One region of the Bradyrhizobium sp. 147 genome, then DNA from elsewhere that is predicted to be linked to it. Evidence: predicted binding sites of a transcription regulator. Region 1 holds the regulator's gene; each other region holds the start of a gene.
What was found. The regulator LexA, encoded in region 1, represses DNA repair genes until DNA is damaged. The targets are predictions, from matches to a motif close to TGTTCNNNNTGTGTTCNG.
Positions count from the first base shown of each region.

Region 1 (7,215 bases):
CGCCTTCAGGCGGCATCGCGCTCTATTTCGCTGCCGATCAGGAGCCGGTGCTGTGGGTCGTTGCCGCGACCGCCATCGCGCTCATGCTCGGCGCCGTCCTGTTGCGGCGGAGTCGGCTGTTCGCGCCCGCGATCATGATCGCGGCGGTCGCGGCTGGCTTTGCCATGGCGACCTGGAAGACGGCGCGCATTGCCCATACGGTGCTGGCCAAGCCACTCTATTCGGTATTGCTGTCGGGCTACGTCGAGACCCGCGACATCCGCGAGCGCACGGATCGCTTCGTGCTGCGCGTCACCGCCACGGAGGCGCAGCGCAGCGACGTCAGGCTCGAGCGCGTCCGCCTCTCGGTGCGCAAGGGGATGGCACCGCAGGTCGGCAGTTTCGTGCAGCTGAAGGCGCGCTTGATGCCGCCGATCTCTCCCGTGCGCCCGGGCAGCTACGATTTCTCCCGCGACATGTTCTTTCAAGGCATCGGCGCCTCTGGTTTTGCAATGGGCGCGATTACGGTGGCAGCCCCGCCGGAGACCGGCGGCTTGCGGCTGCGCTACGCAGCCTTCATGCAGGGCTTGCGTGATGCGATCGATGCACGCATCCGTGCGACGCTCGAGGGCGACAACCGTGCGATCGCGACCGCGCTGCTCACCGGGCGGCGCGATGCCATCACCACGCCCGTCAACGACGCCATGTTCATCTCGGGGCTTGGGCCATGTGCTGTCGATCTCCGGCTATCACATGGCGGTCGTCGCCGGTGTCGTGTTCTTCGCGGTGCGCGCCCTGCTGGCCTTGATCCCGGGGCTGGCGGCGGGCTTCGCTATCAAGAAATGGTCAGCGGCCGCCGCGCTGGTGACGGCTGCGTTCTACCTGCTGCTGTCAGGCGCGGAGGTCGCCACGCAACGCTCGTTCTTCATGACGGCAGTGGTGCTGATCGCGGTCATGGTCGATCGCCGCGCCATCACCTTCCGCACGTTGGCGGTGGCGGCACTGATCGTGCTCGCGGTCGCGCCGGAAGCGCTGGTGCATCCGAGCTTTCAAATGTCGTTCGCCGCAACGCTCGGGCTCGTGGCGCTGGTGCAGATCGGCATGCCGAACCTGTTTGCCTCGCCCGATCATTCCGCGACGGCGCGCATCGCGCTTTGGGGCGGCCGCGAGATCGCGATGCTATTCCTGGCCTCGCTGATCGCAGGACTTGCGACCACGCCCTATGCCGCCTTCCACTTCCATCGCGTCACGCCGTTCGGCGTGCTCGCCAATCTCGGCGCGATGCCGGTGGTCTCGGCACTGGTGATGCCGGCGGGCCTGTTCGGCCTGCTCGCGGCTCCCTTTGGGCTTGACGGTGTGTTCTGGTGGCTGATGGGGATCGGCATCGACTGGATGGTCGCGGTGTCGCGCTGGGTTGCGGCGCTGCCCGGTGCAGTCGGCCGGATCCCTGCGTTCGGCACCGCGCCGTTGATCGCGGCAAGCCTCGGGATCATCGTGATGGGTCTGTTGCGCACGCCCTTGCGCTGGTCCGGTGCCTTGGTGCTGCTGGCTTCCATCGCGTGGGGGCTGTCGGTGCGGCAGCCCGATATCCTGATTGCCGGGGACGGCGCCAGCGTCGCGGTGCGGGGCAGGGACGGGCAGTTGCATGTGATCCGGGCGAGCAAGGATGGCTTTCTGCTCAAACAGTGGTTAGCTGCCGACGCCGATCCGCGCGATGCCGGGAGTAGCTCGCTGGCTGACGGCGTGTCGTGCGATGAGTCCGGCTGTGTGACGCCGCTTGCCGACGGTCGGCTGGTCGCGCTTTCCCTGCGCATCGATGCGCTGGCTGAGGATTGCAGTCGTGCCGCGCTGGTGGTCACGACGCGCCCCGCGCCGCCCGATTGCGCGGCGATGGTGGTCGACCGGCAACGTCTCGCCAGCCAAGGCGCGCTGGCATTGACGCAGCGTGGTGACGGCTTTGCGATTCAGGCGGTGAGAGCAAGAGGCACAAGCCGTCCCTGGCTGCCGGCCGGCGCCGGCGAGGGTGATTTCGACGGCAGCCTTGTGCCGAGGACGGCCGCGGCCCGCAACCGGATGCAACGCCGGCGGAGACCGACCTGCAGGTCGACGATTAGGCGCCGGACGATTAAAAACAAACGCGAAGAGTAGGTCCGGGTCCGACCGGACGTTCCGCAGCATTAAATCTTACCATCTCGCCGGCCTCGGCCGGCGATGGCAATTTCAATCCTGGCCCGACCCCGCGGGCGGGGCGGCTCAGCCAATCGGCAAGCGCGTGATCGTCGACCGGCTATCGGCGACGATCTGCGGCTTGTGCTCGCGCTCGCTGACCGGCTGCGTCACCGGCAATTGCAGCACGGTTGCGCGCTGGCCTTCGACGAGCTGCGTCACCAGCACGTATTTGCCGTCGGGGAATTCGATCGCGTCATGATGGCGGTCGGGTATGTGCGGATCGATCTTGCCGAACTTGCCGACGCGGGAGTTGATGGTGCGCGTCCAGATCCAGCGATTATCGTAACGGACGTTGTCGGCGAAGGCGAGCTCCGTTCCCGGCAGCAGGCAGACGGCCACGGTCGGATCGGCCGCGGAAGCAAAGCCGCGCGTTGAGGTGCCGCGGAACGTTGTCGACACGATCGTCTCGCCGACTTCGGCGGGGCGAGATGCAACGGCATGCAGGCTGTAGTCACACATCGGGTGCTCCTCATTCGAAGATAGCAACCCGCGCCTCCTTCGGAGGCGCAAGCCTCTATCAGAGTGGAAGCACGTAACGCTCTGCTCCGTTGTAGGCAAATCTGCGGCTGGCGTTGCCGGACGCGATCACATTATCTTTCCCGAAGCCATAGGAACAAAGCTCGCTTCAGTGCATTCGGCGGATGCGAGCGCCCGTGGCCTACGGGCGCCGACCAGGGGAATGTGGCCAGCTTCGCCGTGGCTGTCGGTCGATGGCAGTTCGGGCGTTGCGGAAATGCTCGCTCCCTGCGTGCGCTGACTTGCGTGCGTGGTGCTGCAATCGAGTTGCGAATGCTTGCGCGGCCGATCAAGCGATCAGCACGCTGCGAAGGCGCTTAAGGCGATCCTGCACATCGTAATCTCCTAAGATCTCTTCACAAGCGATGAGTGCTTGGGGCCGCATGCCGAGGATGGAGCGCCGGAGAGAGGGGCCGGATAATCTGCGCAAGACCAAAAGACTATCCAGCTGGAGCGGACCGTCGTCCGCTCCAATCGGAATCATTGGTATCGAATGACCGCTAGCTCGTCTCAGTACTTGCGGTACAGCCCGATCAGCTTGCCCTGAATCTTCACCCGGTTCGGCGGCAGGATGCGCACCTCATAGGCGGCATTGGCGGGCTCGAGCGCGATCGACGCCCCCCGGCGGCGGAAGCGCTTGAGCGTCGCTTCCTCGTCGTCGATCAGGGCCACCACGATGTCGCCGGTATCGGCGCTCTCGTTACGCTGGATCAGCGCCATGTCGCCATCGAGAATGCCAGCTTCGACCATCGAATCGCCGCGCACTTCGAGTGCGTAGTGCTCGCCTGAGCCGAGCATGTCGGGCGGCACGCTGATGGTGTGACTGCGGGTCTGCAACGCTTCGATCGGCGTGCCGGCCGCGATGCGACCCATCACGGGCACCGCAACGGGACGCTCGCCCTCGTCTGCGGAAGAACTGGAGCTCGCGCGCACCTTGCCGAGATTGCCCTCGATGACGCTCGGCGTGAAGCCGCGGCGGCTGCCGGCGGCGGCCTGGAGCTCGGGCAGCTTGATCACCTCGATGGCGCGGGCGCGGTTGGGCAGGCGGCGGATGAAGCCGCGCTCCTCGAGCGCAGTGATCAGGCGATGGATGCCCGATTTCGAGCGCAGGTCGAGCGCATCCTTCATCTCATCGAAGGAGGGCGGCACGCCGCTTTCCTTCAGACGTTCGCTGATGAACCGCAGAAGCTCGTATTGTTTGCGCGTTAACATCTCGACCAAAGTCCCCCGGTTGATGTCGTTCGATTCCGAGACGCTGAATTGGAGCGGTAGACCGCTACATGCTCGAAACAAATCATGAACGGACACTATATGTTCCATATGTGTTCCGCAACTGCTTAATTTACCGTGAACGCGGCAAAGTTCGCGGAACGCGTGTAGTGGATGCGTTCAGACGGGCAGGCGCAGCACCTCGCAAGGCGAGCCGGCCTCTGCCTTCGGAGCGAACGGTGCGCGGACGAGAAGTGCCTGTGCTGCAGCGAGATTCGCAAGCAGCGAGGAATCCTGGTGATCGACGGGAAGGGCCACCAGCGTGCCGTCGTCGCGCGTCTCCAGATGTGCGCGCAGATAGTCCGCGCGCATATCGTTTGCGTCCACATCGCGGCCGAGCACGGCGCGCTCTTGTCGGTGATGAATCACGGATCGTCCCGACAAGGCGCGAATCAGCGGCACCAGGAACAGGAAGGCGCACACGTAGGATGACACGGGATTACCCGGCAGGCCGATCACGCGCATCGCGCCGAGCCGCCCATGCATCATCGGCTTGCCCGGGCGCATCGCGATCTTCCAGAACGCCATCGCGACGCCTTCGTCCCTCAGCGCCTGCTGGACCAGATCGTGGTCGCCGACCGACGCGCCGCCGCTCGTGACCAGGATCTCGGCGCCGCTCTCGCGGGCGCGGCGGATGCCGGCAGTGGTGGCCTCCAGCGTATCGGCGACAATGCCAAGGTCGATGGTATCGGCCCCCTCGCTGCGGGCGAGCGCGTGCAGGGCGTAGCCGTTGGAATAGACGATCTGGCCGCGACCGGGCGTGGTTCCCGGCATTACCAGTTCGTCGCCGGTGGCGAGGATCGCGACCTTCGGACGGCGGCAGACGGCAAGCTGCGGATGATTCATGGCGGCGGCGAGTGCGAGATCGCGCTCGGTGAGACGGGTTCCCTTGCGCAGGAGCAGGTCGCCTTCGGAGAAGTCGACGCCCGCGGGGCGGATGTGGCGGCCGGCAATGGCGGCTTCCTTGATCGTGATGCGCTTGCCGTCCGCAACCGTGTCCTCCTGGATCACGACTGCGTCGGCACCGTTGGGAATGACGCCGCCGGTGAAGATCCGCACGGCTTCGCCGGGGCCCAGCGTTCCCGCGAATGGACGACCCGCCGCCACCTCGCCAATCAAGGTGAGCGCACTATCGAGCTTTGTTGCATCGCTCGCGCGCACCGCGTAGCCGTCCATCGCCGACATTGCTTCCGGCGGCTGTGTGCGCAGCGCCGCGACATCGCGTGCGAGCACGCGATGATAGGCCTCGTTGAGGGAAACCATCGCTTCAGGCAGCGGCTCCGCACCTGCCAGCACCGCGGCAAGCGCGTCAGAAACCGGCATCAAGGCCAAGGGCGGAAACTCCTGCTGAGCATATCGGCAATGGGCGGCGAAAGTTCTAGCCGAGTGCAGGCGTGAGGCAAAGGCGCCGACAGGATGATTTATCCTGCGTGATCTCCGTCATGAAGAATCGTGCGCAGACCGGTCACGGCATGATCCGGAAGGCGAGACAGACCGGTACGAGGATAGCCATGGCGAGGACGACAAGGATGAGCGCCACGGCCAGCATCGGATCAACTCTGCGTCTGTTCGCCCGAACTGACGCCGGCTGTCACGTCCGGAGCTTTGGGGCTTTGATCCTTGTCCGGCAGCGGATCGGCCTGCGACTTTAGGTCGGCGGCCTTGCTGATCAGCTTGGCGGAGAGGCGCGAATCCGAGGTGGTCTTGGCGAATTCGAGCAGCAAGGAGGCTTGCTTTGTGAGGTAGGCTTTGCCCAGCACGAGAATAAGTCCGATGTAGACGTCCCAACGGACTCATAGAGTCCGGAGGGAGGTATTCCGTTCCCGGAACTCTGTACAAAAATGTACAAAGTGAATTGGTCCCTACCCGAGCGGATTTGGGTGCCCGGAACCCGACCCGATCCGGTCGGCATCGGTGGTCAAATTCCCAACCCTAGCAAGGCCTTGCCGACATCACCGGGCGAGGTGACATGCACCGCCGTCAGTCCACGCGCTCGCGCCCCCTCGATGTTCTCGGCAAGGTCGTCGAAGAAGACGATTCGGCTGGCTGGCAGGCCGATCGCCGCCACGACATGATCGAACGCCTCTGCATCCGGTTTGCGCAGGCCGATGCTGGACGACAGATAGAGCTCGCGGAAATGCCCGAGCACCCCGGCATATTCCTTCGAGAAATAGTCGACATGTGGCCGGTTGGTGTTGGAGAAGGCATATAGCGGCACCTGCTTCGCCGCGCGCGGCAAGAGCTCGGCGATCTCAGGCATCTCGCCGGCGAAGATCGCGTTCCATCCCTCCAGAAATTGCGCGTCGGAAATGCCGATCCCGAGCGATGAACGCAGCGATTGGAAATAATCCTCGTCGCTGATCTTGCCGACCTCGTGCAGCCGGTAGGCCTCGTCACGCACATAGCGTGCGACGATGGCCTCGGGCTGGCAGCCCGCATGCCCCGCCCAGCAGGCGATCGCCTTGGAGAAATCGATATCGAGCACCACGCGGCCGAGATCGAACAGGAGCGCATCGGCGCTACCGGGGGAGAGTGAGGTCATCGCGTTCTTTCACTTTTCAGTATCGGTAGGGCTCGTGGTCGAACAGCGGGAACGCGCTGAACACGCTCGGCGCATTCGTTGCGGTCGCCTGATGCAGGCAGGATTTGTCGACTTCGGCGAACGAGGTGGCACCCAGGAGGCCGAGGCAGCGCAGCACTTCGTCCTCCAGCAGTTCCAGCATTCGCATCACGCCTGCTTCGCCGGCCGCGGCCAGCGCCCAGCATTGCAGCCGGCCGATGCCGACGATGTCGGCGCCGGCCGCGATCGCCTTGACGATGTCGGTGCCGCGGCAGAAGCCGCCATCGACCATGATCTTGGCGCGGCCCTTCACCGCCTCGACGATTTCAGGCAGCACATGCATGGCGCCGCGGCCGTGATCGAGCTGACGGCCGCCATGGTTGGAGACGTAGATCCACTCGACACCGTGATCGATCGCGATCTGAGCGTCCTCGGCGGTGGCGATGCCCTTCAGGATCAGTGGGATCCTGAACTTGTCCTTGATCATCTTCACCGTCCGCCATTCCAGACCCTTCTGGAAATCGCCGCCGGTCGCGCGCAGGCGGCTTTCGCGAACGTAGCGCTTGGCGATGTCACGTTCGCGACGGCTGTAATGGGCGGTGTCGACAGTCAGGCAGAACGCGGCATAGCCGTTCTTCTCGCTCCGGCTGACGACATCGGCG
Region 1 covers NZ_JADPKL010000099.1:36,430-43,644, forward strand. Annotated here, with positions in the region: partial or broken gene IVA87_RS25985 (ComEC/Rec2 family competence protein) at 1-2,093, shown strand, start outside; gene IVA87_RS25990 (hypothetical protein) at 2,233-2,667, opposite strand; gene lexA (transcriptional repressor LexA) at 3,235-3,936, opposite strand; gene glp (gephyrin-like molybdotransferase Glp) at 4,114-5,325, opposite strand; gene IVA87_RS26005 (hypothetical protein) at 5,547-5,753, opposite strand; gene IVA87_RS26010 (HAD family phosphatase) at 5,912-6,535, opposite strand; gene IVA87_RS26015 (alpha-hydroxy acid oxidase) at 6,552-7,215, opposite strand, start outside.

Region 2 (7,215 bases), on a different contig from region 1:
CTGGATCGTCCGCCCCTGTGCGCAAGTGCGCACAAGACGGACGATGACAGCAACTCCTAGCGAGGACCCTATGATGACCGCGCACCGCAAATCCAACGGCGACACCGCCGCCAACTTCGTTCGCCGCCACATTGGCCCCTCGACGCGCGACGTCACCGCAATGCTCGAGGCCGTCAGCGCCAAAAGCGTTGATGCGCTGATGGGGGAGACGCTGCCGGCCTCGATCCGGCAGGCCGCCCCGCTCGATCTCGGCAAAGCCTTGAGCGAAACCGAGGCGATCGCGCATATGGGCGAGCTCGCGCGGCAGAACAAGGTCTTCACCTCGCTGATCGGCCAGGGCTATTCCGGCACGATCCTGCCCGCGGTGATCCAGCGCAACATCCTGGAGAATCCGGCCTGGTACACGGCGTATACGCCCTACCAGCCCGAAATCAGCCAGGGCCGGCTCGAGGCGCTGCTCAATTTCCAGACCATGATCTGCGACCTCACCGGGCTCGACGTTGCCAACGCCTCGCTGCTCGACGAGGCGACCGCGGCGGCCGAAGCCATGGCGCTCGCCGAGCGGCACTCACAGGTGAAGGCAAAAGCCTTCTTCGTCGACAAGGACGTGCATCCGCAGACGCTCGCGGTGATGCGCACCCGCGCCGAGCCGCTCGGCTGGAGCCTGATCGTCGGCGATCCCCTCACCGATCTCGCTAAGAGTGACGTGCTAGGTGCGCTGCTGCAATATCCGGGCTCGTCGGGCGCGGTGCGGGACCTGCGTCCCGCGATCGCGACACTGCGCGCCAAGGGCGCGCTCGCGATCGTCGCCGCCGATCTGCTGGCACTGACGCTGCTCGCCTCGCCCGGCGAGCTAGGGGCCGACATCGCGATCGGCTCGGCGCAGCGCTTTGGCGTGCCGATGGGCTATGGCGGACCGCATGCGGCCTATATGGCGGTGCGCGACGCGCTGAAGCGCTCGCTGCCCGGCCGCATCGTCGGCCTCTCCGTGGATTCGCGCGGGATGCCGGCCTATCGCCTCGCCCTCCAGACCCGCGAGCAGCACATCCGCCGCGAGAAGGCGACCTCCAACATCTGCACCGCGCAGGTGCTCCTCGCCGTGATCGCCTCGATGTACGCGGTCTATCACGGCCCCGAGGGCCTGACGCAGATCGCGCAAGATGTGCATCGCCGCGCGACCGTGCTCGCCACCGGCCTGCGCAGGCTCGGCTTTGCGCTCCAGTCGGAGACCTTCTTCGACACGCTCAGCGTCGATGCTGGCGCCAAGCGTGCCGAGATCATTGCGCGCGCGACCGCCGAGACAATCAATCTCGGCATCAGTGAAACCGCGCTTCGCATTGCGCTCGACGAGACCACGACGCCTGCAACGGTGGAAGCGGTTTGGCGCGCCTTCGGCGGCACACTTGCCTATGCCGAGATCGACGCCGAGACGCGCGAGGCGCTGCCGGACGACTTGAAGCGCACGACCGCTTTCCTCACCCATCCGGTGTTCCATGCGCATCGCTCGGAGACCGAGATGCTGCGCTACATGCGCAAGCTCAGTGATCGCGACCTCGCGCTCGACCGCGCGATGATTCCGCTGGGATCCTGCACCATGAAGCTGAACGCGACCACCGAGATGATGCCGCTGACCTGGCCGGAGTTTGCGACGCTGCACCCGTTCGCCCCGCGCGAGCAGGCCGCCGGCTATCACGCGCTGTTCGCGCGGCTTGAAAAGTGGCTGTGCGACATCACCGGCTATGATGCGATCTCACTGCAGCCGAATTCCGGCGCGCAAGGCGAATATGCCGGGCTGCTCGCGATCCGCGGCTATCATGCCGCGCGCGGACAGAGCCACCGCAAGATCTGCCTGATCCCCTCCTCCGCTCATGGCACCAACCCGGCCTCGGCCGCGATGGTCGGCATGGACGTGGTGGTGGTCGCCTGCGAGAAGAACGGCGACGTCGACGTTGGTGATCTCCGCGCCAAGGCCGAGAAACATTCGAACGACCTCGCCGCTGTGATGATCACCTATCCCTCGACGCATGGCGTGTTCGAAGAGCACATCCGCGAGATTTGTGACATCGTCCATGGCCATGGCGGCCAGGTGTATCTCGACGGCGCCAACCTCAACGCGCAGGTCGGGCTGTCACGGCCCGGCGATTACGGCGCCGATGTCAGCCACCTCAACCTGCACAAGACCTTCTGCATCCCGCATGGCGGCGGCGGCCCCGGCATGGGCCCGATCGGCGTAAGAGCACATCTCGCCCCGTTCCTGCCCGGCCATCCCGCGACCAAGGCGGATGCACCGGTCGGCCCGGTGTCGGCCGCGCCGTTCGGCTCGGCCTCGATCCTCACGATCTCCTACATCTATATCTTGATGATGGGCGGCGAAGGGTTGAAGCGCGCGACCGAGATTGCGATCCTCAACGCCAATTACATCGCGGCAAGGCTCGATCCGCACTTCCCGGTGCTCTACAAGAACGCCAAGGGCCGTGTCGCGCATGAGTGCATCGTCGATCCCCGGCCGCTAAAGACGACCTCAGGCGTCACCGTCGACGACATCGCAAAACGCCTGATCGATTATGGCTTCCACGCGCCGACCATGAGCTTCCCGGTGCCGGGCACACTGATGATCGAGCCGACCGAGTCGGAATCGAAGGCGGAGCTGGACCGCTTCTGCGACGCCATGATCGCGATCCGGAAGGAGATCGCCGAGGTCGAAGCCGGCCGCTTCAAGATCGAGGCCTCGCCGCTGCGCCACGCCCCGCACACCGTGCACGATATCGCCGATGATGCATGGAATCGCGCCTACACCCGCAGCGAGGGCTGCTTCCCCGCGGGCACCTCGCGCAGCGACAAGTACTGGAGCCCGGTGGGGCGCGTCGACAACGTCTATGGCGACCGTAACCTCGTATGCTCCTGCCCGCCGGTGAGCGATTACGCGGAAGCCGCGGAGTAGCGGCTTACGGCGCGATCAACGAACGGGCATCGGCGTCCCAACGCCAGAGCCGTTCGTTGGTCAGCTCGGTACCACCCCACCAACGTGTGAGCGGGTTGTGGCGCCACAAATCGTCTTCGCGGGCTACAAGTGAACGCCCGAGCTCTGTCAGCGTGACCTTCCACTCGCTCTCGCCGCGGTACTGCCGCTCTCATCGCCGCAACGGTCAAGCAGCCACAGCAAAATCAACTGCGCATTCGGCTCAGGTCCTGTCCATAATTCGACCGATTCGCATTCCGCCATCAGCTCGATCAATCCACGCCCCGTCATCCCCGAGTTTTCAAGACGCCAGGATGGTGTGTCGTCCAGCCAATGGAGGCTATGCGGCTGCGTTGTGCGTGGCGCAAAGAACGCCTCGAGTTCGGCATCCGACGGCAGCGGTCCCCAGACCAGCCGACGCTCGATCGCAATGACGAGATCGGCGAGACCGGCGCGTTGTATCCCGCCGGCAGTGGACGAGTCTGTTGTCACAATGAACCGCGTCATGCCTCAGGGCCTCGTCAAACCAGGGCCGTACCGCCACAGCCGGTCGTTGGTCAGATGCGTGCCGCCCCACCAGCGATCGATCGGATTGTGGCGGCTGAAATCATCCTGATGGGCCAGGACGGCTTTACCGAATTCGGTCAGCGAAAGGCGGCTGCGCAGATAGACTTTATGCCGAGCCCTCAAATTCTTAAGGTCGATTGTGCGCAGTTCCTCGCCCAAACCGGCCACTGCGGGATTGGGGCCGAGCGCCCGCCCCTCGAGCAACCAAGCCAACTCGGTCTCTCCGAACACGAACGTGCGCCGATGCGAGCGCAGGTGAAACAACGAATTCGTGTTCGCAAACCCTCTGGAAAGAAGTTCCAGAAATCGCATCTCCGTCGCACCAAGCCCTGTCGAGGGTGACGGCAGTTCTGGCAGCAGATTGAGCAAAGCCGGCCTCAGCATCGGTAATGCACTGAGGTCGCTGTGGAGGAGATTGACGCAGCTTTCCGGTGTCGGTTCGCAATAGGCCCGCCACGCCGCCTCGGCGGTCCCGAATTCCCTGGCAGAGACATTAAAGGCGGGAATATGCGACGCAGACTTTCGCAGGTTTTCGCCCCTCATCGCGATCAGATCGTCCACCACAAGGCGCACTTTGAGTTTTTGCGCCGGCCAGGAATGAGATCTGAGGTGATCGAGCAGCCAAATAAGTTGCAACTGATCCTCGGGATTTGGATCGAACCAGAGTTCGATCGCATCGTAAGGTTCGCAGAAATCGACAAGCGACAGATCTTTGCGACGACTCATGGCGCGAGGCCAATGGATGCCCCAGTCCGACCAGTGATCACCCGGCCCAAGACTCTCCGAACGTGCCGCAAAATAGGCCGCACGCATTTCAGGTGGAGGCACGGGTCCCCACTGAAAGCGAAACGAGAACATTATGACGAATTCGGCCAGTCTCGATCTTGCGAGAGCAAAGCCCGACGAACTGGTCAGGACCAGACGCTTCATCACACTACCGATCACGACAACGCAAAACGAAACGGGCGCTGACGACGTCGGCAACTCAACGTCCTCAGCGCCCGCTCCTCGCGAAAATTCTTCGCGGTAAGTCTTACTCCTCCGTCGGCTCCTCGCCGTCGGCGTCGCGCTCGGGGGTGCCGGCGAGAATCTGCTCGGCGATCAGGCCGGAGTTCTGGCGGATCGAGGTCTCGATCTTGGCGGTGATGTCGGGATTGGCCTTCAGGAACGCCTTGGCGTTCTCGCGGCCCTGGCCGAGGCGCTGGCTGTCATAGGAGAACCAGGCGCCGGATTTTTCGACGATGCCGGCCTTGACGCCGAGATCGAGGATCTCGCCCATCTTGGAGACGCCCTCGCCGTACATGATGTCGAACTCGACCTGCTTGAACGGCGGCGCCAGCTTGTTCTTCACCACCTTGACGCGGGTGGTGTTCCCGACGACTTCGTCGCGCTCCTTGATAGCGCCGATGCGGCGGATGTCGAGGCGGACGGAGGCGTAGAACTTCAGCGCGTTGCCGCCGGTCGTGGTCTCGGGCGAACCGTACATCACACCGATCTTCATGCGGATCTGGTTGATGAAGATCACCATGGTATTGGACTTGTTGATGGAGGCCGTGAGCTTGCGCAGCGCTTGGCTCATCAGGCGGGCCTGCAAACCCGGCAGCGCATCGCCCATCTCGCCCTCAAGCTCGGCCTTCGGCACCAGCGCTGCGACCGAATCGATCACCAACACATCGACCGCGCCGGAGCGCACCAAAGTATCGCAGATCTCCAGCGCCTGCTCGCCGGTGTCGGGCTGCGAGATCAGGAGCTCATCGATGTTGACGCCCAGCTTGCGGGCATAGACCGGGTCGAGCGCGTGCTCGGCGTCGATGAAGGCACAGATGCCGCCCTTCTTCTGCGCTTCCGCCACCGTATGCAGCGCCAGCGTGGTTTTGCCCGAGGATTCCGGCCCGTAGATCTCGACGATGCGCCCCTTGGGCAGGCCGCCGATGCCGAGCGCGATATCGAGCCCGAGCGAGCCCGATGACACCGCCTCGATGTCCATGGACCGGTCGTTCTTGCCGAGCTTCATCACCGAGCCCTTGCCGAACTGACGCTCGATCTGGGAGAGCGCGGCGGCCAGAGCTTTACTCTTGTCCATGGAAGATCCTTCGACGATACGCAAGGCAGTGGCGGACATTGGGTCGTGCTCCTTATGGCGAGGATTCGCTAGGGGGACAAACGATTGAGATGCGGGCCGGCAATAACAGCAATGTACCCCATTTGTTCTAGGTTCGCAATATGTTCTTTCCGAGAGTCCCTAATTCACTCACCGCCTGAATCGAAAAGGGGCCGCCTTTCAGCGACCCCTTGCCGGTTACAATCTCGTTTCGGGATGAAATGCCAGCCCCGACGGGAGCCATCGTACCGGTACCCCGATGCCAAGTGGATTCCGGGCAACTACCGTTCGTATCACTGTCCTATCTGCCCAGGATCTCTCGCTTAGCCGTCACAATCCTTAATCCTGAGGCACCGAACCTTTTCGCGGTCTATGGCCTTCTTCGGGAGGAGACTGCACCTCCGGAGCCTCTGCCATGACTGAAGACGCACACCGAGACGTCATCGGGCGCAATCCACTCCTGAGGCCGCGCAGGAGGAGAGATGATCAAGTTCGAGCGCAAGGAGAACGCGTTCCGCAAGAAGGACCGCGACGAGCGCGCCGCCGAGCTGCGGCTGCCCTGGGACGAGGTCAAGCTCCACTAGCGCTCGCCAGGGCCCGCTGCGCACGGCTGCCGTGAACCCGAGGGAACCAACATCGCGCGTCGGGGTGCGCTTCTCGCTCGATTAAGGTGTCACGATACCTCCGGTAAGTCATTGATGGAATGACGAAATCATCCCAGAGCCTACTGTGCATGGGGTTGTTTTTCCATTTTTGAAAGACAAAGCGCCGGTTCATCATCGGCAAACCGCGACGATACGGACCCCGGTCGCTCCCGCACCTGCGCTTGCGCTGCCTTACAGCACCGCCAGCAGCACGAGGCTGATCACCAGCACGACGAAGCCAGCCGCCGTCGCGGCGGCGAATGACCGCTCTACGTTATCCATGATGCCACCCCGTTGCCGCCGCGCCACGTTCCCCCATGGCCGCGCCGGACGGTGTGGAATCTTGCCGACCCGTGTGTCGCCAGTTGTGCGGCCGGATGTCGAAATTGGGACGGGCGCGGGGCCAGTCTGCGGCCTCGCGACCGCGACTTTCACTGACACCCGTCAGGCGCGTGTCAGCCTGATCGCCTATTCTCGTCGTGCTCGGTGGACCAACACTGGGCCTCCATACCCAGCCGACGACCCCGCTCCCCCGAGCGGGGTTTTCTGTTTGCGGCCCATGGACGAAGGCGATTGCCGACGCGGCTTCGATTTGGCCCTGTCAGGCTGTCGTAAGCCGAACCGGCTAGGGTCGCTTGGCTATGGTGTTGCAGCCCAGCACCTCAGCCTCCAATAACTTTCTCCCCGCTTGGCTCTCCCCAGGCGGGGTTTTTTTCATGCCTGCCGGCCGGGTCGCAGGTCCTTCTCCTCGCGCGTCAGCCGCAGCGAGACGGCGCGGATCGCGGGCGCAGCCAGCAGCACGATCGGCAGCATCGCGGCCCATGCGATCAGCCACGAAACCATCCAGTGCCCGAGGAAGGCCATCGCGCTCCCCGCGGGAACGCTGGCGATGCCGGCCGCGATCAGCGAGGTCAGTCCGGACTGGATGATGCCGAAGACGAAAT
Region 2 covers NZ_JADPKL010000077.1:246,383-253,597, reverse strand. Annotated here, with positions in the region: gene gcvP (aminomethyl-transferring glycine dehydrogenase) at 74-2,941, shown strand; gene IVA87_RS17890 (hypothetical protein) at 3,089-3,466, opposite strand; gene IVA87_RS17885 (hypothetical protein) at 3,470-4,456, opposite strand; gene recA (recombinase RecA) at 4,560-5,648, opposite strand; gene IVA87_RS17875 (DUF2798 domain-containing protein) at 6,986-7,215, opposite strand, start outside.
Region 2: a site for LexA is predicted at 5,740-5,757, ahead of recA (recombinase RecA). Genes of this name have one in related genera too.

Region 3 (7,215 bases), on a different contig from region 1:
AATCGTCGCAATCTCGTCCCAAGACATCCGGCTCTCGGTGTTCGGACCTCTGTGGACGATCGAGAAGTCGTCAAAAATAACGTGCCTCGTCTTCTGACTGAGACGATCCAACTCAAAGAGTTTCTCGAATATTTGGCGAGAAATCCAGCTCGAGACAAAATACATGTAGAGCTGTCCCACTACTAAGCACAGTATCGCGGCAAACACGGCGGGCGGCGTCAGCCACTCCTGAAGTAAGGCGATATAGCTTGCCACGATCATGAAGGCATAAACGGTCAACGCCAAGGTCATTTGGCTACGCCAATCGATGAGGGCCTTCAGGTTGGCTTTCGCAAGTCTTCTGAAGAATCTATCTTCTTCTCTAGAAATTATGAATTCGAAGCTAAAGCTGGATGAATCGGCTGCATCGCTCAATCTAACCTCCTGCAGGCGAAATCAAAAAAGTATAGCATCAACCTTCAACTGAACCACAGATTGTTGGCCGAGGCGCCACTTGAGATGCGTGCTAACGAATGCGCGTCCGACTGGTCCGAGTCATTTCCGGGAAATTCGATCACGGCTGCGAGGCGGCGTCACTCCGCCGCCTCGCTCGTCCTCCCGCGCTTCGGCTTGCTTGCCTTCTTCAGCACCGGCTCCAGGAACTTGCCGGTATAGCTCCGCGGTGCCTTGGCGATGTCTTCCGGCGGGCCCCAGGCCACGATCTCGCCGCCGCCATCGCCGCCTTCGGGGCCGAGATCGATGACCCAGTCGGCGGTCTTGATGACCTCGAGATTGTGCTCGATGACGACGACGGTGTTGCCCTGCGCGACCAGCTCGTGCAGCACTTCCAGCAGCTTCTTGACGTCGTGGAAGTGCAGGCCGGTGGTGGGCTCGTCCAGGATGTAGAGCGTGCGCCCGGTGGCGCGCTTCGACAGCTCTTTTGCCAGCTTGACCCGCTGGGCTTCGCCGCCGGAGAGCGTGGTGGCCTGCTGGCCGACGTGGATGTAGTCGAGGCCGACGCGGTGCAGCGTGTTAAAGGTCTCGCGAACGCGCGGCACCGCCTTGAAGAACTCGGCGGCCTCCTCCACGGTCATGTCGAGCACGTCGGCGATGCTTTTGCCCTTGAACAGCACCTCCAGCGTCTCGCGATTGTAACGCTTGCCCTTGCAGACGTCGCAGGTGACGTAGACGTCGGGCAAAAAGTGCATCTCGATCTTGATGACGCCGTCGCCCTGACAGGCCTCGCAGCGGCCGCCCTTGACGTTGAAGGAGAAGCGGCCGGGCTCGTAGCCGCGCGCTTTGGCCTCGGGCAGGCCGGCGAACCATTCGCGGATCGGCGTGAAGGCCCCGGTGTAGGTCGCGGGATTGGAGCGCGGGGTGCGGCCGATCGGCGACTGGTCGATGTCGATGATCTTATCGATGTGCTCGAGGCCCTCGATGCGGTCGTGCGGCGCTGCGCCTTCGCTGGCATTGTTGAGCTTGCGGGCGATGGCACGATAGAGCGTATCGATCAGCAGCGTCGACTTGCCGCCGCCGGAGACGCCGGTCACGCAGGTGAACAGGCCGAGCGGAATCTCGGCAGTGACGTTCTTGAGGTTATTGCCGCGCGCATTGACCACCTTGATGGTGCGGCGATGGTTCGGTGGGCGCCGCTCCGGCACCTCGACTTCGAGCTCGCCGGTCAGGTACTTGCCAGTCAGGGATTTCGGATTGCGCATGATCTCCGCGGGCGTGCCCTCGGCGACGATGTGGCCGCCGTGCATGCCGGCGCCGGGGCCGATGTCGAGCACGTAATCGGCAAGCCGGATCGCGTCCTCGTCATGCTCGACCACGACAACGGTGTTGCCGAGGTCGCGCAGGCGCTTGAGCGTATCGAGCAGACGGGCGTTGTCGCGCTGGTGCAGGCCGATCGAGGGCTCGTCGAGCACGTAGAGCACGCCGGTCAGGCCCGAGCCGATCTGCGAGGCCAGGCGGATGCGCTGGCTCTCGCCGCCGGACAGCGTGCCGGAGGATCGGGACAACGTGAGATAGTTGAGGCCGACGTCGAGCAGGAAGGTGAGGCGCTCGCGAATTTCTTTCAGGATGCGCCCGGCGATCTCGTTCTGCTGCGCGTTGAGCGCATCGGGCACGGTCTCGAACCATTCGCCGGCGCCCTTTACGGACAGCTCCGAGATCTCGCCGATATGCTTGCCGCCGATCCTGACGCAGAGCGCCTCGGGCTTGAGCCGAAACCCGTGGCACGCCTCGCAGGGGACGTCATGGAAATATTTCGCCAGCTCCTCGCGCGCCCACTCGCTCTCGGTCTCGCGATAGCGGCGGTTGATGTTGGTGATGACGCCCTCGAACGGTTTTTTGGTGTCGTAGGAGCGCACGCCGTCTTCATAGGAGAACTTGATCTCATCCTCGCCGGAGCCGTAGAGAAGCGCGTTTTGCGTCTTCTTGGGCAGGTCCTTCCACTTGGTGTCGAGCGTGAACTTGTAGTGCTTGCCGAGCGCGTTCAGCGTCTGCACGTAATAGGGCGATGATGACTTGGCCCAGGGCGCGATCGCACCCTTGCGCAGCGTCAGATCCTTTTCGGGGATGACGAGATCCTCGTCGACATGCTGCTCGACGCCGAGCCCGCCGCAGGCGGGGCAGGCGCCGTAGGGATTGTTGAAGGAAAAGAGTCTCGGCTCGATCTCGGGGATGGTGAAGCCGGAGACCGGGCAGGCGAACTTTTCCGAGAACAGGATGCGCTCGGGCCCGCTCTTGTCGTGGATCTTCGCGGTCTTTTTTTTCTCTTCCGCGGGCGCGGCCGCCGGCGTGTCGGCGAATTCGACGACGGCAAGGCCTTCGGCGAGCTTCAGCGCGGTCTCAAAGCTCTCGGCGAGGCGCTGGCCGATGTCGGCGCGCACTACGATCCGGTCGACCACGACGTCGATGTCGTGCGGGAATTTCTTGTCGAGCGTCGGCGCCTCCGCCAGCTCGTAGAAGGTGCCGTCGATCTTGACGCGCTGAAAACCCTTCTTGAGCCATTCGGCCAGCTCTTTGCGGTACTCGCCCTTGCGGCCGCGCACGACCGGGGCGAGCAGATAGAGGCGCGTGCCTTCCGGCAACGCCAGCACGCGGTCGACCATCTGCGACACGGTCTGGCTCTCGATCGGCAAGCCGGTGGCCGGCGAATAGGGCACGCCGACCCGCGCCCAGAGCAGGCGCATGTAGTCGTAGATCTCAGTGACCGTGCCGACCGTGGAGCGCGGATTCTTCGAGGTCGTCTTCTGCTCGATCGAGATCGCCGGCGACAGCCCGTCGATCTGATCGACGTCGGGCTTCTGCATCATCTCGAGGAATTGGCGCGCATAGGCCGACAGCGATTCGACGTAGCGGCGCTGGCCTTCGGCGTAGATGGTGTCGAAGGCGAGTGAAGATTTGCCGGAGCCCGACAGCCCCGTGAACACCACCAGCTTGTCGCGGGGAATCTCGACGTCGATGTTCTTGAGGTTGTGCTCGCGCGCGCCACGGATCGTAATCGCGCGCAGGCTTGAGCCCGCGTTCTGTTGTTGGCGCTTGGCCTTGATCACTTCGTCCATCCCGCTGGTCCTCAAGGAATCCCAAAGACGCGCGCTCGCGCCAATGTAAAAGGCGCGCTTCGCCCGGAACCGGGATCGGCGCCGATGGGTATGTCAGCGAACGTAGGAAGAACGCGAGCGGATTTCCAGTGGCACGTGCGAATCGTCAACGGATTGTTGGTGCGCTGGCGGCATCTGGCAGCAGCAGGAGCGAGCGGAACTGCGCGGATCGAGCCGTAAAACAAAAAGGCCGGCGCGAGGCCGGCCTTTCGTGACGATGTGACGTCGGTAGGCGATCAGTATTCAGCTCAGTACTTGGCGACCACTGGGCCCCCGAAGTGATAGTTCACGCCGACCTGCACGGTGTGGAAGTTGATCGTGCCGGAGGCCAGCGGAGCGCCAAGATTAGAGAAGTAGTTCTCGCTGCCGAGGCTACGATAGAGGTACTCGCCCTTGACCGACCACTGCGGAGCGAAGAAAGCTTCGACGCCCGCACCGACGGTCCAGCCGGAATGCCACTTGCTGTCGGAGACGCTCACGCCGAGGGCGCTGACGGTGATCTTGTTGTCGATCCAGGCGTAGCCGCCGGTGCCGTAGAACAGGACGTTGTTAACGGCCCAGCCGATTCGGCCGCGCACGGTGCCGAGCGCATCGGTCTTGGAGGCGACAGTGATGCCAAGTGCGGTCGCCGAAGCGCTCACGTCAGCCCAGGCGCCATCCGCCTCGATACCGAACACGACGTTGCCGGTCTGCCAGTTGTAGCCGGCGGTGCCGCCGACGAAGCCACCCTGCATCCGCGGATCGGACGCGTTTTCCCAAGCGCCGCCGCCGACGACGCCGAGGTAGAAGCCGGTCCAGTTGTAGACGGCGGCCGGAGCGATCGGGGCCTTGGTATAGGGGCGTGCTGCGAGGTCAGCGGCCGAAGCCGGAGCAGCGAGAGCGAACAAACAGGCCGAAGCCAACAAAACCTTTTTCATTTTCAACTAATCCCAGTCCCAGTTTCTGTTGTCGCCTTCCATGCCGAAGGCAGCGGACTCAACGGCCCAACTAATGCCGTGCTTACACCGCTAAAGCCGCAAGTTGTGTCTCCGAAAAGCCACAACAGCCACAAAACGTCTTGATCACTGACTTATCCGTCCGTCTGCTTCGGATAAAACGAAAAAGGCCGGCACGAGGCCGGCCTTTAATCCTTGAACGAAATCAGAGCGATCAGTACCTCGCGACCAGCGGGCCGCCGAAGCGGTAATTCAGCCGGACGAGACCGATGTCGACATCCTGGCCAATTCGGTCGCTCCCGAACACAACGCCCGCCGGCGTGGTAAAGCCGATCGTGCGGTGGCCGAGGAAAATGTGGTCGTATTCGACGCCGACCGACCAATTTGGTGCGAATCCGAATTCCAGACCGGCACCCACCGTGCCACCCCAGCGGGTTTCACGTGCCGATGCCAGCAGCGTGCCAGCGCCCGGGGTGCCTGCGGCGGCATAGACGTCGTACTTGTCCCCGACCACAGCGGCGCCGCCCTTCACATAGAACAGCACATTGTTCCAGGCATAGCCGACCTGCCCAGTGATCAGGCCAAAACTGTCGATGCGAGAGCGGTTACGATCACCGGTGACCAAAGCGGTGCCAGGGAATAGGGTGCTCACGTTGTCGCCGGAAAAGTCAGCCCAGTTGCCCTGGCCCTCGAAGCCGAACACCCAATTGGTCGACTGCCAGCGATAGCCAATCTGGCCACCGACCGTGCCGCCCGTTGCGTTGTGGCAGCCTTCGCCAACCAGAGTGCCGGTAACAGGCGTCACAAAATCCCAGCACTTGTGGCTCGAACCACCGCCGCCGTTGATACCGATGTAGAAGCCGCTCCAATCGTAGATCGCGGCAACGGCGGGAGCCGGAGCCTTGGTGTATGGGCGCGCAGCGAGATCTGCCGCGCTTGCGGGAGCCGAGAGGCCCAGCGCCATTGCACCGATTGCACTAAACAGAATCTTATTCATTGCAGTCTCCCCAGTTTCGACCGCTTCTCAAACTCCCCGAAGCGGCTAATTAAGGCGCGACGCCCATATGAACTAATTCCGAGGCAACCCTAGCTTACGAAACCGGCAAAGTCCGTCTCCGAAATGCCACACTCGCTGACCGAATGAGCCAAGCGCAACTTGATGAATGTTAAGCGGTTTCTGCCGTTCGCGGGAACCCAAAAAAGTTCCATCGAGCCGCTGCCTTCATCACCAACATCGCGGCTTGAAGGGCCCGATATCCGCCCCGATCGTCACAAAGAACAAATCTGGAACAAAGCCAGTGGCGGTGCTATATGTGGGGATAACCCGAGGGGTGATGGGCTGAGCGGCGCCCGCAAGCGTATAGGGTCGCCTCAACGGGCGGCGGAGGAACGCAGAGGGCGGACTCGGCCTTTGAAATTCAGTGGCATTGGAGTGGAGAGCGGCGATGGCGGGAAGCGTCAACAAGGTCATTCTGGTTGGAAATCTCGGCAAGGATCCCGAAATCCGCCGCACCCAGGACGGGCGACCGATCGCCAATTTGAGCATCGCCACCTCTGAGACCTGGCGCGACAAGAACACCGGCGAGCGCAAGGAAAAGACCGAATGGCATCGCGTCGTGATCTTCAATGAAGGGCTGTGCAAGGTCGCCGAGCAGTACCTGAAGAAGGGCGCGAAGGTCTACATCGAGGGCGCGCTCCAGACCCGCAAATGGACCGACCAGAGCGGCGTCGAGAAGTACTCGACCGAGGTCGTGCTCCAGGGCTTCAACTCGACCCTGACGATGCTCGACGGTCGCGGTGGCGGCGGAGGCGGCGGCAGCTTCGGCGACGAACCCAGCGGCGACTTCGGCTCGTCCGGTCCCGTAAGCAGCGCTCCGCGCCGTCCCGTTGCCGCTGGCGGTGGCCGCAACAGCGACATGGACGACGATATCCCGTTCTGAGAACCCGGATCACGCGGCCGAGGCGCATTGCCTGATTGGGCTCGCCTGGTGTGCCGTGTCAGCAATTCATGTTCATCGGCGGGGTGGGCTCGGATTTTCCGGGCCCGCTTCATGTTTGACGTGAGCTCGGATTGCGCCATGACAGATATTCTGACAGGGCACTCGCAGCGCGATCTTGAGGCGATGGAGGCCATTGCCGAAGGCCGCTTCCGCACCTGTCGGGAGCGGGGCTCGGAAGGGCTTAAGTTGTTGGAAAAATAGGCGGAAAAATCGCTTGCCCTGACCTTCGCGAGGGTAGTTATCGCGGCCCCGATGCGCTATATGATTCCCAGATAAACCTGACCGGATTTCCCCTTGGCTGACGACGAAAACAAGCCCGGCAACCAGCCGGCGCAACCCTCGGACATTCGCCCCGTCTCCATCCTCGACGAGATGAAGAAGTCCTACCTCGATTACGCCATGAGCGTGATCGTGTCGCGCGCGCTGCCCGACGCGCGCGACGGCCTGAAGCCGGTGCATCGCCGCATCCTGTTCTCGATGAACGAGGAAGGCTATACGCCGGACAAGAAGCACAAGAAGTCGGCCGGTATCGTCGGCGACGTCATGGGCCAATACCATCCGCATGGTGACCAGGCGATCTACGACGCGCTGGTGCGCATGGCGCAGCCTTTTTCGATGCGCGAATTGCTGGTGGACGGGCAGGGCAATTTCGGCTCGGTCGACGGCGATCCGCCGGCGGCGATGCGCTACACC
Region 3 covers NZ_JADPKL010000117.1:97,500-104,714, reverse strand. Annotated here, with positions in the region: gene IVA87_RS28885 (hypothetical protein) at 1-414, opposite strand, end outside; gene uvrA (excinuclease ABC subunit UvrA) at 573-3,548, opposite strand; gene IVA87_RS28875 (outer membrane protein) at 3,836-4,504, opposite strand; gene IVA87_RS28870 (outer membrane beta-barrel protein) at 4,737-5,519, opposite strand; gene IVA87_RS28865 (single-stranded DNA-binding protein) at 5,968-6,462, shown strand; gene IVA87_RS35190 (hypothetical protein) at 6,601-6,723, shown strand; gene gyrA (DNA gyrase subunit A) at 6,817-7,215, shown strand, end outside.
Region 3: a site for LexA is predicted at 3,645-3,662, ahead of uvrA (excinuclease ABC subunit UvrA). Genes of this name have one in related genera too.

Region 4 (7,215 bases), on a different contig from region 1:
TTTTCAAGGCCCGGCTCTGTGTCCGGCTTGATGGCGTCGGCGGGGCATTCCGGCTCGCACACGCCGCAATCGATGCACTCGTCGGGGTGAATGACGAGCATGTTGTCGCCCTCGTAGAAACAGTCGACCGGGCAGACCTCGACGCAGTCGGTGTACTTGCACTTGATGCAGTTTTCAGTGACGACGTAAGTCATCCAACGCTCCGAAAAGCTCTTTCAAAAGTCGCGGCTTGCGTAGCGCGGATGGCCGGGCGCCGCAAGGTCGGGAACGGCTGATCATGACACTTGTGTGCGTTTGACCAGCCAAGAAATGAATGCACCGCGCAATTAATTGCGCTCGCCGAGCTCTTCGTAGAGCACGCGGGCCGAGGCGGCATCGCCGCGGCGCTCGTTGAAGGCGATGACCCTCAAGACGCGCACGGTGCGATCGAGCGCGATGGTGAGGACGTCGCCGACCTTGATCGCATGCCCCGGCGATGTCTCGCGTGCGCCGTTGACGCGAACGTGGCCGGTGACCACCAGCTCAGCGGCGGAGGTGCGGGCCTTCACCACCCGGGCGTGCCACAGCCATTTGTCGATGCGCTGCCGCTCGGTCGTAGGATTACTCCTTGCGCCCCGCCAGTTGCTCTTTCAGCGCTGCGAGCTTTGCGAAGGGCGAGTTCGGATCAACAGGACGATCGCGTTCGCGCGGATTCGCGCTGGAGGCATAGGGACGCAGCGACGGACCGGACTCGCGGTCGCGGCGGTCGCGGCCACGGTTGTCGCGGCCCTTGTCGCGATCGCCGAACTTGCCTTTGTTGTCACGGTTGCGATCGCGATCCTTGTTGTCGCGGTCCTTGCCCTCGAAACGGCGATTCCTGTCGTCACGCCCCTCGGGACGCGGCGCACCGTCTCCACCACCTTCGCGGCCCTTGCGAAAATCCTTGGCCGCGTCGCGGCGATGACCACCACCATGGCGATGGCGCTCACCCGGCTTCGCGCCTTCGGCTGCTTCGCCGGGCGCGGCCGTGCTAGCTTCTGCACCCGCCTGCGGACGCGGCTGATGGTGACGCTGATGGCGATGGCGCTCGTGGCGCGGCTTGCGATCCTCGTGACGGCCGCCGGGACGCCAGACCTCGACGAGCTCGGGCTCGGCCGGCGTCGCCGCAGCCTCAGGCGCGGCAGCCTCAGGCGCGACGGCTTCAGGCGCGGCAGCCTCAGGCGCTGCGGTAGCTTCCGTTGCCGCGGTCTCGGCGGCAGCGGCTTCGAGGCCGGCAGCCTCTGCCGGCGCAGCAATCTCTTCCGCCGGTGGCGCGATGCTGGGGGCATCTTCGGGCGTGACGGCGGCCTTAGGCGGAGCTTCCGGCGCAGGCTCTGGCTCGTGCGCGCCCTCGTCGCGCTGCTCCATGCCGGGGGCGTCTTCGACGGCGACGGCTTCAGGAGCGGCTTTGGCGGATGCTTCTGCGGGCAGACCCGCTACGGCCTCCGCTGCGGTCTCGGTCGACGTCTCCGCGCTGCCCTCGACGGGCGGCGTCTCTGCCGCGACCGTCTCGGTCACCACAGGCTTTGGCGGCAACGGCGGACGCTTCTCCATGCGATAGCCGAGCGCGCGCAGCACCGACGCAAAGTCCTCGCCGGCCGATCCGGTGAGCGAGGTCATCGCCTGCGTCACCACAAAACCGCGGCCGTCGAACGCGCCGGCCGGCTTTTCGCCGGGCGAGTTCTCGCGCCAAGCCAGCGCCGGGCGGATCAGATCGGCAAGCCGCTCCAAAATATCGACGCGCACGGCGCGCTCGCCGGCCTGCTTGTAGCCGAGCACGCGATAGGCATCGCGCGGCAGCTGCTTGTCGACCGGGAACGAGGTGCGGCCCGAAGATGCCAAATGCTGAGCGCCAGACAGCGCGGAGAGATCGACATTGTCCTGCTTCAACGCCCAGAGCAGCGCTGCGAGGGCGCGCGCGGCGGGCTTGAGCAGGCCGGGGAAGTAGATGTGATAGGCCCCGAAGCGGACGCCGTACTTGCGCAAGACCGCGCGCGAGGACTGGTCGAGATCCTTCAGCTCGCTGGCGATCTTCGGACGCTCCAGCACGCCGAGCGCCTCGACCAGCTGATAGGCGATGCCGCGGGCGATGCCGGTGACATCCTCGGCCTTTGACAGCTCGAACATCGGCCCGAGCAGCTTTTCGATATGCGTCTTGAGCCAGAGCTCGAGCCGGGCCTGCACCTTCTCGCGCGGGCCGCCGGTCAGGCGCTCGTCGGAGATGATGCGGATGCGCGGATGCAGCGCGTCGTCTGCGGCGGACAGGCGCGCCACGGCATCGCCGGTCCAGCGGATGATGCCTTCCGAGGTCAGCACGAACTGCTCGTCCGGTGCATTGCCCAGCTTTTCGGCGCGCGCGTTGATCTCGCCGGCGAGCACCGCTTGCGCTGCAGCCTGCAAGGCTTTCGCATCGGAGCCGGCTTCCGCAGCGTCCGGTGCAAAGGTGAAGCCGTCGAGGCGGCCGATGACGTGGCCTTCGACGATGACTTCGCCGGTCTTGCCGATTTCAGTATTCAAGCTCGTGTTCTCCCGCAGGCGGCGCATCAATACACTGGTACGGCGATCAACGAAACGCTCAGTCAAGCGTTCATGGAGCGCATCCGATAATTTATTTTCGACCTCGCGCGCGATCCCGTGCCAGCGTTCGGGGTCTTTCAGCCAATCCGGGCGGTTGGCGACGAAGGTCCAGGTGCGAATCTGCGCGATCCGGGCCGACAGCGTGTCGATGTCGCCATCGACGCGGTCGGCCTGATCGACCTGGGCGGCAAACCAGCTATCGGGGATGCATCCCTTTTGCATCAGGAAGCCGTACAGCGTCGTCACCAGCTCGGCATGAGCGGCCGGCGACAGCTTTCGGTAATCGGGGACCTGGCAGGCCTCCCAGAGGCGCTCCACGGCCGCCTTGCCATGCGCGATATCGCGCACATCGACGTCGCGGGCGGCGTGGTCGAGCACGCGCATGTCCTCGGCGATCGGGGCGCGCGTCAGCGCCTCGTGCCCTGGGCCCAGGTTCAGCGACACCTGGAGCGCGCCGAGCGAGGAGAAATCCAGCTTCGAGTTGCGCCATTGCAGCATCTTCACGGCATCGAAGGTGTGGTTCTGGAGCGCGTTGACGAGTTCGGGCTCGAACGGCGCGCAGCGGCCGGTGGTGCCGAAGGTGCCGTTGCGCGTGGCGCGGCCGGCGCGGCCGGCGATCTGCGCAAATTCCGAGGGTGTCAGGCGGCGGAACTGGTAGCCGTCGAACTTGCGATCGGAGGCAAAGGCAACGTGGTCAACGTCGAGATTGAGGCCCATGCCGACGGCGTCGGTGGCGACGAGATAGTCGACATCGCCGTTCTGGAACATCGCCACCTGCGCGTTGCGGGTGCGAGGGCTGAGCGAGCCCAGCACCACGGCGGCGCCGCCATGCTGGCGGCGGATCAGCTCGGCAATGGCGTAGACCTCGTCGGCGGAGAAGGCGACGATGGCGGTGCGGCGCGGCTGGCGCGTGATCTTGCGGTCGCCGGCGAATTCGAGCTGCGACAGGCGCGGCCGCGTGATCATGGACACGCCCGGCAAGAGGCGCTCGATGATCGGGCGCATGGTCGCAGCGCCCAAGAGCAGCGTCTCGTCGCGGCCGCGGCGGTTGAGGATGCGGTCGGTGAAGACGTGGCCGCGTTCGAGGTCCGAGGCGATCTGGACCTCGTCGATGGCGAGGAAGGAGACGTCGAGATCGCGCGGCATCGCCTCGACGGTCGAGACCCAATAGCGCGGCTTCTTCGGCTTGATCTTCTCCTCGCCGGTCACGAGCGCGACGCTCTCTGGCCCCGCGCGATCGGCGATCTTGTTGTAGACCTCGCGCGCAAGCAGGCGCAGCGGCAGGCCGATCATGCCGGAGGGATGCGCGAGCATCCGCTCGATGGCGAGATGGGTCTTGCCGGTGTTGGTCGGCCCGAGCACCGCAGTGACGCCGGCACCGGGGGCACGCTCGGAAGCGAAGGGGGAGGAAGAAAAAGCCATTCTGGAGATAGGTAGTGCCGATTTGGGCGAATGTCAGTGCTGTTTGAGACGATGAGGCGATCAGGTGTCAGCGATGTCTCCGAACGCCACCACGCGCTCCGCTGTCATGCCCCGGCTTGACCGGGGCATCCAGTCCGCCGCGGCTCATCGGCTCAACCACGATTGCCTCGGCGTACTGGATCGCCCGGTCAAGCCGCGCGGTGACAGCGAACGCGGAGCAGTCTTCCCAACCTCGCGCAGTGTCTCACTTTGCGACGCTTTTCCCGTTCGCCTTAAGCTTCGGAACGACTCTAGAACGAATCGCGGCCGAATCGCTGACTCCCTGCCGAGTCCCGTTCCGTTCACGCAACATGTCGCGGGACTCGCCACAGGCGTGCACTAGATGAAGGCTCCGGCTGCCGTACAAGCGACGATTTGATGACGTGTTCCTTAAGGCTGGGGACGGCCGGGAGTCGAATCAGAATCAGGCGGGAGTCAAATGGATTCCAGCTTCGCCGACCTGCCAAACAAAAAGTGCGAAAACAACCCCATGCACAGTAGGTAAGCCGTTGAATTCACAAGACTTCCTTTTACCCTCCCTTGGAGGGGAGGGTTAAGAACCCCTACTGCGTCTTGGCGACGCGTGGCGGCTGGGGGGAGGTGATGAAGCTGGTCGCTTCCAGCATCGCAGGTCCCAACGGCGTCGGCACTTTCAGCCAGAACGGGACCAGAATGCGCGTTCCCGCCACCGGCGCAAAGGCGATCTCGATGTTGCGCTGGGCGGCGAGGTATTTGATCACGGGGCGATCGGGGATGTAGCCGGCCACAGGCACGAAATAGAGCGCGCAGACCACGACCGGGCCCTTGTAGCCCTTCTCGGCCTTCACGCTCTCCATGCGCTTGAAATCGAGTTTCAAGTCGTAGCGCATGCGGCCGTCGAACACGGGCGCGCTATTATGGCAGGCCTCGGGCGACACCGGATCGCCATTGCCGGGCACGCGCAGCAGCGAGGCCGTCATCGGATCCCAGACGCCGCGGCGATGCGCTTCGGTGACGACGATGCGATCGGGGTCGACCGGCGGCTCCGGCAGGATCGCAAAATCCTTCACATTGCCCTTGTCGAGGGTGATGCGGATCTCTTCGGTCTTCTTCGAGGTGGTGGTGGAGGCCTGATAGCCGGTCGCAACCAGCGCGCCGTTGACGACGCGGCCCTGCGAGGCGCCGGTGCCCGAGCCGCCCGCGAACGACTTCAAAAGCCCCGTGGTGCCGCCGGAAGCCGCGGCCGCGAACACGTCGTCCTGGATGTCGATGTTCCAGGCGCCCTTGCCGACGGGAATGCCCGATAGTGTCGCCTCATATTGCGCCTCGAGCTTGCCTTGCGCCGTTGCCGGCGCCGCTCCCCACGCCAAGACGAGGCCGCAGAACGCCGCCAGGGCCAACTGGCCGGCGCGCCGCCGCGGCGGGTGAGAGGTCAGGATATTCACGAAGCCATCCAATGGGGCCGTCAGGCCTTGTTAGTTAAGCCAAAAACAGCGGCAAACAATGTGCTGGACGCCAAAAGCGGCGGAACTCCCCAGGACTCTTCGGCCGCGAATACGCCCTTTATGTGATGGTAAGGCGTTCCGATCATTGCCGTTTTGGTGATCGGGCGGTAGCCCTTGGCGCCAACCTTTCCCCGCCCCCTCCGCGGTCATGCCCCGCGAAAGCGGGGCATCCAGCACGCTGCGGCCCCTCGACTCCAGCCGCGCCGGTGGAATACTGGATCGCCCGCCTTCGCGGGCGATGACGCCCGGCGTGGGGCTAAATCCACCCCAAAACCTTGACGTCCCGCCCCTTCCCCCCTATACGTCCGCCCGCTCCCTGCAAGGACGAAAGAATTTGCCCCCGTGGCGCCCCGAATGGCGGCCGCAAATCGTTGGGGGCTCGAACCTGAGGATTTCTACCATGTCTCGCCGCTGCGAACTGACGGCCAAGGGCCCCCTCGTCGGCCACAAGGTCAGCCACTCCAACATCAAGACCAAGCGCCGCTTCCTGCCGAACCTCGTCAACGTGACGTTCATCTCGGAAGCCCTCGAGCGCAACGTGCGCCTGCGCGTCTCCACCAACGCGGTCAAGAGCGTCGACCACAATGGCGGCTTGGATGCCTTCCTGCTCAAGGCCAGCGCCGACGTCCTGTCGCCGCGCGCCCTCGAGCTGAAGCGCGCCATCCAGAAGAAGGTCGGCGACGCGCCGGCGAAGAAGGCGAGCTAAGAATTCAGAATTGGGCGGGGGCTAAGTTGCGTCGTGTGGCGTAGGCTTAGCCAGTAGAGTTGCGTTGCGGCCGGATCGGAAGATCCGGCCGTTTTTGTTTGTGACAGGTCGTAATTCCTGACCTCGTCACGATTGGACTTTTTCACCAATGTAGCCAATAGCGGCCGTTCCATTGGAACGGTCGCACCACAAATGGATCCTCCCGGCACCGGGCGTGTATCGCGCGTGCAGATCGAAGCAGCGCACCTCTCCTTGCACATCTACGAAGTTGAATAAGGATCGGCGTTGCTCGTGTTCAGGGGTAACCTTAGTACGAAAAGTCGGGAGAGCGTGTGACTCAGGATTCCACTCTGCAAGCGCGCACTGAATTTCCCATAGGCGCCGGTTCACGGCCAACAATTCAGGCGCTCCCGATCTTAGCGAACGCACTTGCTCCTCTACACGCGGCAAGAAACGAAGGCGCGGGAAGCGTTCGGCTCGATTGTCCTACAAATCATCCCCATCGCTAGGCGCCTGCAGCGCCACAATGCGCATCCAAGCACGCACCGGATCGACGTGACCTCGGATCGAAGCGTTTCGGACAACGACAACTTCCGATTCGAGCGCTTCATCCTGCAGTTCGAGCCTGAAGACGTCCACTTCGGACCGACGCCAAGTCTCACAGTCAAAGCTAACTGCCAAAGCATCAAATTCATATGCCAGTCCTAGCGCAATCGCGCTCTTATCTTCGAATTCGAAGTCTACGTTAGCAGCAATCTTTCGATCCAGGCCAATATGAAAGGGAGCTCGATTTTCCAAGCCACGAAGAAAGCGCCACTCATCGATGGTGTCTGCATCAGCACGCAAGGCGCTGAGCCACAGATTATCACCAAGCGGCACAGCCCCTAATGGCACGGATGAATGAAGGGCCAAATCCGATCGTTCCGCCTTCAGCTCTTTCAAAAGTGCGATCAACGTCCGCACCACTTC
Region 4 covers NZ_JADPKL010000028.1:111,553-118,767, reverse strand. Annotated here, with positions in the region: gene fdxA (ferredoxin FdxA) at 1-194, opposite strand, end outside; gene IVA87_RS08530 (S4 domain-containing protein) at 327-578, opposite strand; gene IVA87_RS08525 (helicase-related protein) at 601-4,017, opposite strand; gene IVA87_RS08520 (DUF3108 domain-containing protein) at 4,620-5,429, opposite strand; gene rpmB (50S ribosomal protein L28) at 5,941-6,246, shown strand; gene IVA87_RS08510 (hypothetical protein) at 6,733-7,215, opposite strand, start outside.
Region 4: a site for LexA is predicted at 4,298-4,315, ahead of IVA87_RS08525 (helicase-related protein). Genes of this name have one in related genera too.